DNA from 2 places in the Brevibacillus sp. 1238 genome. Region 2 is predicted to be linked to the other one. Evidence: riboswitches for the same ligand, from Rfam matches in the RefSeq annotation. Region 2 holds a riboswitch; the other holds the start of a gene.

Region 1 (4,226 bases), on a different contig from region 2:
AGACTACATGGCAAGCCCGTTTTCCAACACGAAAAAGGAGAGCCTCCGCCATGCATTCTTCCATGAACATGTTCCTCACGCGCAGCTTTCTCGCTACACTGGCCGCAAGTTTGCTGCTGTTCTTTTTCCAGTATGCCCCAGCAAATGCCCAGCCGCCATATGCCAAATGGGGCAGATTGGCGATGCAGGAAACGATGCAAAAATATCCGCACGCGCAAATCGTAGACTATTTGCATGTCGGGCGCATAGCAAAAACGCCCACCACGTCAGAGGAGACGTTCAAGCTCTTGCTCCAGCAGGGCAATCGCAGGTGGGCGCTTCTTGTGCATATTGAATTTGAAAACCAAACGGAACGAGTCGTGAACATCACGTACGAAGAAACCGTCTGAGTCTAGTCAGCGAGCTGTTCCATTTCTTTCATCATTTGCTCCATGTCCATGTCCGCCGCCATGCCGTAAGCACGGCGCATGTTGCCGTCACCGTCGACGAGGAACATGCGGGCGGTGTGGGCAAAAGAACCGTCAGGCTGCTTCAGTACCGCGATCCCGAAGTCTTTCGTTACTTTTTCCACCGCCTGGGCATCTCCGCGCAAAAACTTCCAGCCGCTTTGATCAGCCTTGAACTTCGCTGCATACTGCTGCAAAACCTCAGCCGTATCAAAGTCGGGGTCGAAGGTGATCGAGACAAACTCAACCTTGTTGCCGAACAGCTTTTTCTCCTTCAACTGATCCTGAAGCTTGGACATGTTGTACGTCGTTGCCGGGCAAATATCAGGGCAATTGGTAAACATGAACTCGACAAGGCGCACCTTGCCTTTGCCTTGCGAGAACGTATAGGAAGTTCCGTCACTGTTGTCCAACGAAAAGTCCGCGATCGGCTTCATCACCGGAATCGGATCTTTTGCCAAGTATTTGTAGCCGAACACACCTACAATCGCAAGGATAATCAAGCCTGCCAGCACCGTAAACCAATGGCGCTGCAACGCTGACCCTTGTTGCTGTGCTCCTTCACTCACGATTTCCTGCCTCCCCTGCACATCTCATGCGCCATCCCGCTTTGCTTGCAGCGGCGAGCAGCGCACATTTTCTCTGTCTTTCTAGACTTCTTTTTCCCCAGGCCATGCCAGCATTCCGCCTACCATATTGGCAGCGTCAAAGCCAAGCTCACACAAATATTCAGTTGCCCGGTGGCTGCGTGCGCCGCTTCGGCACACCATGATGACCGGAATGTCTTTGTCCAGCTCGTCGGTGCGATGCGGCAAAAAGCCGAGCGGAATCAGCTTGGCCTCTTTGATATGGCCTTCGTTCCACTCCTCCACCTCGCGTACATCAATCACCTGAAGCTGTTCTTTTGCCGCGAGCTTTTCCAGCAGCTCTTGTGGTGTAATTTCCTTCACGCCATGGCTCATCGCGTTTTTTCCTCCTATATGTACAATCGTTTAGTCGTTTTCTGCCATTTCCATCATATCATAGGCCCCAGGCGTTTTCTAACGGCGGGAGCTGCGAAAGCGCCGAGATATAGGGGCAATTTTGTGACAGCAAGGCTCGGTTGCTTGCAAGTTCAAAGAATTTACAAAAATGACCATAAAATTATAAAATTACAAGTAAAAAACCATGTCTGCCAGTTCATGAAAAAGAACGCTGATAATTGATGAAGCTTAGCGTGAGGGGGAGTTATTTCTATGATGTATGTCCTTGGAATTTTGGCTGTTTGCACTCTGGCTGCGGTCCTCTTGTATGCCAAAAAAGGAAAACAATCTCGTGAGGCAACTCATTTGGTTTCAGATGAAGGAAACCCTCATACAAACCATGTAAACAGAGCTTACCAGACAGGCTCTCTGGATCTTATGGGCAACAGCATGAACGGGTAAATCTTTAAAATCCACAAAATCCACCCCGATAACTTAATCATTTGATGTTGACAGCGAAGTATGGTTTTTCATACAATTATGACAACAACTGAAAGCTACATTTTCATCAAGAGCGGTGGAGGGACAGGCCCTATGAAACCCGGCAACCAGCAAGCGAGTCTTGCGCGGTGCTAATTCCTGCAGAATCCATAGATTCTGAGAGATGAACGCACACCCGCGCATAGCCGGAGCCTTCTTCTACTCAGGAGAACGCTCCGTTTTTTTATTTCCTTACCCCCATATAAAAAGGAGAGATGATCATGTCTGACCAACAACAATGGAAACCGGAAACGCTCGCCGTACACGGCGGACAGGAGGTAGACCCGGTAACAGGCTCGCGCGCGGTTCCGATCTACCAAACGACTTCCTACGTCTTCCGTGACACGGAGCATGCTGCCAACCTGTTTGCTTTGAAAGAGTTCGGCAACATTTATACGCGCATCATGAATCCGACCCAAGACGCATTTGAAAAGCGCGTCGCTCTGCTCGAAGGCGGCGTAGGTGCGCTGGCAACCTCTTCCGGTCAGGCAGCCATCACCTTCTCGATTTTGAATATTGCGCAAGCGGGCGACGAGATTGTCGCATCCAGCAGCTTGTATGGCGGGACGTACAACCTTTTTGCCCATACGCTGCCACGCCTGGGCATCAAAGTACACTTTGTGGATCAGTCCAATCCGGACAACTTCCGCGCGTTCATCAACGATAATACCAAGGCGCTCTTTTGCGAGACGATCGGCAACCCTCGCATCGACGTGGCCGACTTGCAGGCAATTGCGGACATCGCGCACGAAAACGGCGTGCCGCTGATTGTCGACAATACATTCGCTTCGCCAATCCTGACCCGTCCGTTCGAGCACGGAGCTGACATCGTCGTTCACTCCACGACCAAATTCATCGGCGGACACGGCACGGCGATTGGCGGCATTATCGTAGATTCCGGCAAATTCGACTGGAACAACGGCAAATTCCCTGGTCTGACGACGCCAGACCCAAGCTATCACGGAGTCGTTTATACAGAAGCAGTCGGCCCGCTCGCCTACATCATCAAAGCGCGCGTGCAACTGCAACGCGATATCGGCGCTGCCGTAGCTCCTATCAACTCTTTCCTGTTCCTGCAAGGTCTGGAGACACTCCACCTGCGCATGGAGCGCCACAGCCAAAACGCACTCGCGGTAGCGAAATTCCTCGCCGAGCATCCGGCAGTGGAATGGGTCAGCTACCCAGGTCTTGAAGGCGACGCCAACTACGCACTCGCGCAAAAATATTTGCCAAAAGGCGCTGGCGCCATCCTCACCTTCGGCATCCGCGGCGGCGTGCAAGCAGGCAAAACATTGATCGAATCCGTAAAGCTCTTCTCTCATTTGGCAAACGTAGGCGACTCCAAGTCGCTCGTTATCCATCCGGCGAGCACGACGCACCAGCAAATGAACGAAGCGGAGCAATTAACGGCAGGAGTAACTCCCGGATTGATCCGTCTGTCTGTCGGAACAGAGGCGATCGAAGACATCATCGGCGATTTGAAGCAAGCTTTGGAAGCAGCTGTTGCCGTGAGCAAGGTATAGGTTTTCCTACAACACCATACCTTTTCATTCAAGCGAAAACGAAAAAACCACTCTCGTCAGGGAAGTGGTTTTTTCGTTTTTTTGTGTCTTTCACTGGATAGTCTCAACTAAATCAGCAGAGAAAAAAGAACAGATGCGAAAATCATTGAACTATTCATTCGAAATAACTTGAATTAACAGTTCGAATATTTTAGAATTTGATCTATGAAAAAAATGGGAAAAGGGTGATCCGCTTTGAAAATATGGAACATCGGCAGTGCACGCACCACCTACCAGCTCGACTTCGCTTGCTCACCGCTTTTTGAAGCCGCACTCGGAATCGCCGTCGCCACTTACGATCAGATTCACCACACGCTGGAGCATCCGCCTGAGCACTGGAGCAGCATGCTGAGCGCGCTTCCGCAATCCGTCGAGCTTGAAGTTGATTACGCCAAAAGGCACAACACTTGGAAGACGTTGCTGCAACTGCTCCACCACCAGCCTTTTGCCGATCTCGAATCGTTTTTGCATGTTGTCAGCGAGCTGTCGGCAGAAGAGTTGCGCTACCACGCCCTGCCTTTTTTGGGCCAGGAACGACAGCAAGCACGCGAAAATGCCGCGCAGGGCAGCGCAGCAGACGCCGAGCTTTTGCAAGCAGCATGCCGGGACCACCTCTTTTTTGCAGCGTATATTGCCCATATCACCTCTGTCGATACAAATGAACTGCGCCAGCATCTGCTCACCTTGATGGAAGGCTGGTATCAGACACACATCAA
Region 2 (4,226 bases):
TCTTTTTGGTCTTCGTGCCTGGCTTCCACTCCGGTGTCCACTGCCAACCAGACCGTATCCTGGTTGGCGGAGCTGATGTAGCGGGAGATTCGCTCATAATACTGCTCGTACGTCAAAAAATCAGCAAAAGAGACAGCCAACTGGGCAACGGTTCCTTCGGGGAGCTTCTCCAAAGTCGTCCAGGCTGGCGTGCGCCAATGCGCCAGTTCGTCTGCGTCCGGTTTTTGCCCGCTTTGAAGCGGATAGCGGAAAAACAGCTTTTGCTCCCTCACTCCGTTGGTCCATTGCGGCTTGGCGTTGACGTTCCACAACACGTTGGTGCTTTCAAAGCGGCCTGCGTTTTTGATGTCCGCCCCTACTCGCTCGCGAAGCTCCATCTGGATGCTGCCGTACAGCAGTCCCACCTGCGCGCCGCTGCTGCCCACGCTGACACCCGGCTGCGTAAAATTGACCATGTCCTTCGCTACCCGGTGCAGATCATCGTGCATCGACGACCCTACCCATCCGTTGACGCCCAGAAATACCACGCCAATTACAAACGGGATGGCAAAAGCGTACACGGAACTGAGCAAGCGATTTTTCCATTTTCCCCGCCGGACAATCGCCCTCTGCTTCGCTTCGGAAAGCTGGCTGTGCCCGCCCTCGTCCAGCGCGTCGAGTTCCCGTGGTTGCTGCTCTCCTTCTTCGCCCAGCAAAAGCCGCTCCAGCCGCTCTGCGCATGCCTCATCGGCTGCCAGCTCCTCGCCAAGCCGCTTTGCTTCTTCCCCTGTCAGTTCCCCTCTCAAATAAGCGAGCAGCTTTTGCTCGCGATCATGACCGTTTTGGTGCGTCATGGCCCTTCCTCCTTCCACAGCTTCCGCATCTTTTGCCGACCGCGAAACAGCGAGCGTTTGACGTCCGCCAGTTCGATCTCCAACACCTCTGCCATTTCCGCGTAGGAAAATTGCATGGCTGACAGCAAAATGACCTGTCGTTGCTTGGGCGGCAATTGCTCCAGATGCGCATATGCCTCTTTCCACAATTCCTGAGCGACCAACAGTTCCGCCGGGTCGCTCGCGGATGCGTCCGGTCGTTCCGGCATCTTTTCCATGTAGTCGACCGGGCGGCGCTTTTGCTTGCGGTGCCAATCGATAAAAGCGTGGTAAGCGACCTTGAACAGCCATGGCCTGACCTTTTCGCCGCGGTAGTCTTCCAGGGAGGCATACGCCCGGAAAAAAACCTCCTGCGTCAAGTCCTCCGCATGCCTGGTATCGCGTGTCAGCCGGAAAAGGTAGCGGTATATGTCGTTTACGTGCATCTGGTACACATACTCCAAGCCTACTTTCCCAATGCCTCCACATCCCTTCTTTACGTACCACGCCCTCTAGCGAAAAAAGTTTCACTTCCGGCCACTTTTTCCCTCTCTGCAGAGAGCACATTCCGGCAAAAAACAAAGATTGACTCCGGACAACAGAAGTCATATCATGGGTGTAGCACACACGGCTGACTGGCCTGTGAACCACATAACTCTTATCGCGAGCTGGCTGAGGGACTGGCCCTATGATGCCCGGCAACCGGCGCTATTTTTTTCTTGAATAGCGAAACGGTGCTAATTCCAACGGATAAGAGTCGGTACGAGAAGCGGCATTGCTGCGTCTTCTGTCCCGACTACTGACCCGAGAGATGAGAGGAGACGAGACGTTTTTATAGTCGACAACCGCCTCCCCGCTCTGGGGAGGCTTTTTTACATGCCTGAAAGCTTCACGAAACTTTTCAAGCTGCCCAAGGAGGACTAGCATGAGTGATCAACGCATCCTCGTCACTTATTTGACGCAAGCCAAAGACTTACACAAAAAAGCAGCCGCCATCGCCGTTGGCATGACGGTCGGCTCCTGGACGGATTTGCCCGCAGCGAAGCAAGCTGAGCTGGCTCCTTATCTCGGGGAAGCCGTGAGCGCTACGCCGCTTGAGACATTGGAAAACGGCGAGACGCGCGGACTGATCACCGTCAGCTACCCGACGCGCAATTTTACGCACGACATTCCTTCGCTTTTGACCGGAATCTTCGGGAAACTGTCCATGGACGGAAAAATCAAGCTGGTGGACATCACTTTCCCTGAGTCGTTTCTACAAGCTTTTCCCGGACCAAAGTTCGGCATTGACGGACTGCGCGGACGTTTGGATGCACAAAACCGCCCGCTGTTGATGAGCATTTTCAAATCTTGCCTCGGTCTTCCCTTCGAAGATTTGAAGACGCAATTCCGGGCACAGGCGCTCGGTGGCGTCGATCTGGTCAAAGATGACGAAATCTTCTTCGCAGACGATCGCGCGCCGTTTTTGGAGCGTATCCGCGCCTTCAAGGAGATCGCGCAGGAGACAGAAGCGCAAACTGGCAAGCCTGTCCTCTACGCGGCCAACCTGACTGGCCCGATCAACGAGCTGAACGAAAAAGCAAAGCGTGCCGTGGAAGCTGGCGCAGATTGCCTGCTGTTCAACGTCCTCGCTTTTGGCTTCGATGCCTTGCACCGCCTGGCAGCCGATCCGGACGTCAACATCCCGATCATGGCCCACCCCGCTCTCGCTGGCGCTTACTATCCGTCGCCTGATTACGGGATCGCCACTCCGCTTTTGCTCGGCACCCTGATGCGAATTGCCGGAGCAGACCTGGTGCTGTTCCCGTCGCCATATGGCAACGTCGCCCTGGACAAAACAGAAGCGCTGCAACTGGCGACCAACTTGACCACTCCGCTGGAAGGCGTGCGCCGCTCGTTCCCGGTTCCATCAGCCGGCATCCATCCGGGACTCGTCCCGCAGCTTTATGCGGATTTCGGTCTGGACCAAATCGTCAATGCTGGCGGCGGCATTCACGGACATCCGGGCGGCGCTACCGCAGGGGCCAAAGCGTTCGTCGATGCAATCGCAGCAGTCACGGCTGGACACACCCTGGGAGAAGCGGCGAACCAATCGCCTGAACTGGCGGCAGCCCTGGAGAAATGGGGTGGCGCACGATGAGCAAAAAGCTCGTGCTGTTCTGCGATTTTGACGGAACGATTACGGAAAAAGACAACATCGTCGCGATTGTAAAAAAATTCGCTCCCCCTGAGTGGGAAGCTCTTACCGAACAAATTTTGTCGCAAAAAATCAGCGTACAGGAAGGCGTCGGCAAGCTGTTTCAGCTCTTGCCCTCCTCCCTGCGCCAGGACATTGTGGACTACATCGTGAACGAAGCGACCATTCGCCCCGGCTTTGCCGATTTTGTCCGCTTTTGCCGCGAGGAAGGCATCGAACTGCTGATCACGAGCGGCGGCATCGACTTTTTCGTAAAGCCGATCCTCGCTCCGTTTGATTTGGATCATGTCCCGATTTACTGCAACGGCAGCGACTTCTCCGGAGAGAACATCACGATTACGTGGCCGCATTCCTGCGACGAGCATTGCACAAACGGCTGTGGCATGTGCAAGACAACCATTATTCGCCGCTACGATCCCGCCACTCACTATCGTGTCGTCATTGGTGATTCCATCACTGACCTGGCTGGCGCCAAAATTGCCGATTTCGTGATCGCCCGCTCCTTCCTCGCGCAAAAAGCCGAGGAACTACAGCTGTCACACAGCACTTTCGCCACCTTCCACGACGTGATCGCCACACTTACGCAACTGAAACAGGAGGTTGTCTGACACATGACCGCAACACTCGAACAGCGTCTGGACGCGTTTCGTCGTCTCGATGACGCCAAGCTGACATTTGCCCGCCGGGACTGGTTTCCCGGCACAAGCGGCAATCTCTCCATCAAGATTCAAGACGAGCCGCTGCAATTTGCCGTGACGGCAAGCGGCAAGGACAAGACGAAGCTGTCGCCGGAAGACTATCTGGTGGTCGATCAAGACTCCCGTCCCGTGGAAGCAACCTCGCTCAAGCCGTCCGCCGAAACGTTGATCCACGCAGTCGTCTATCAAAAGTTTGCCAAAGCAGGTGCCTGCTTCCACGTCCATACGGTCTGGAACAATCTCATCTCCGAGCTGTACTTCGGCCAACGGGCTTTCACCATTCAAGGCCAGGAGCTGATCAAGGGCCTTGGGATTTGGGAGGAAAATGCGCGGATCACTGTTCCGATTGTTGAGAACTTTGCCGATATTCCGACCCTCGCAGCCGCGATCGAAAAAGTCATCACCCCAGAAATTCCGGGTGTTCTGATCCGTAACCACGGCATTTACGCCTGGGGCGGCAACGACTTTGAAGCGAAGCGC

The links. A riboswitch is a leader RNA that binds a small molecule or an ion and turns the genes downstream of it on or off. The one in region 2 is predicted to bind S-adenosylmethionine.
Region 1: it holds a riboswitch for S-adenosylmethionine, as region 2 does, so the genes downstream of both, M2298_RS22935 (homocysteine synthase) here and M2298_RS12540 (2,3-diketo-5-methylthiopentyl-1-phosphate enolase) in region 2, are expected to answer to the same signal.

Annotation. Positions count from the first base shown of each region.
Region 1 covers NZ_JARXWC010000013.1:38,099-42,324, forward strand. Annotated here, with positions in the region: gene M2298_RS22920 (YqzG/YhdC family protein) at 51-389, shown strand; gene M2298_RS22925 (SCO family protein) at 392-1,015, opposite strand; gene M2298_RS22930 (rhodanese-like domain-containing protein) at 1,097-1,408, opposite strand; SAM riboswitch class I at 1,971-2,079, shown strand; gene M2298_RS22935 (homocysteine synthase) at 2,170-3,471, shown strand; gene M2298_RS22940 (ArsR/SmtB family transcription factor) at 3,706-4,226, shown strand, end outside.
Region 2 covers NZ_JARXWC010000004.1:331,910-336,135, forward strand. Annotated here, with positions in the region: gene M2298_RS12530 (anti-sigma factor) at 1-833, opposite strand, end outside; gene M2298_RS12535 (sigma-70 family RNA polymerase sigma factor) at 830-1,306, opposite strand; SAM riboswitch class I at 1,507-1,608, shown strand; gene M2298_RS12540 (2,3-diketo-5-methylthiopentyl-1-phosphate enolase) at 1,777-2,991, shown strand; gene M2298_RS12545 (2-hydroxy-3-keto-5-methylthiopentenyl-1-phosphate phosphatase) at 2,988-3,656, shown strand; gene M2298_RS12550 (methylthioribulose 1-phosphate dehydratase) at 3,660-4,226, shown strand, end outside.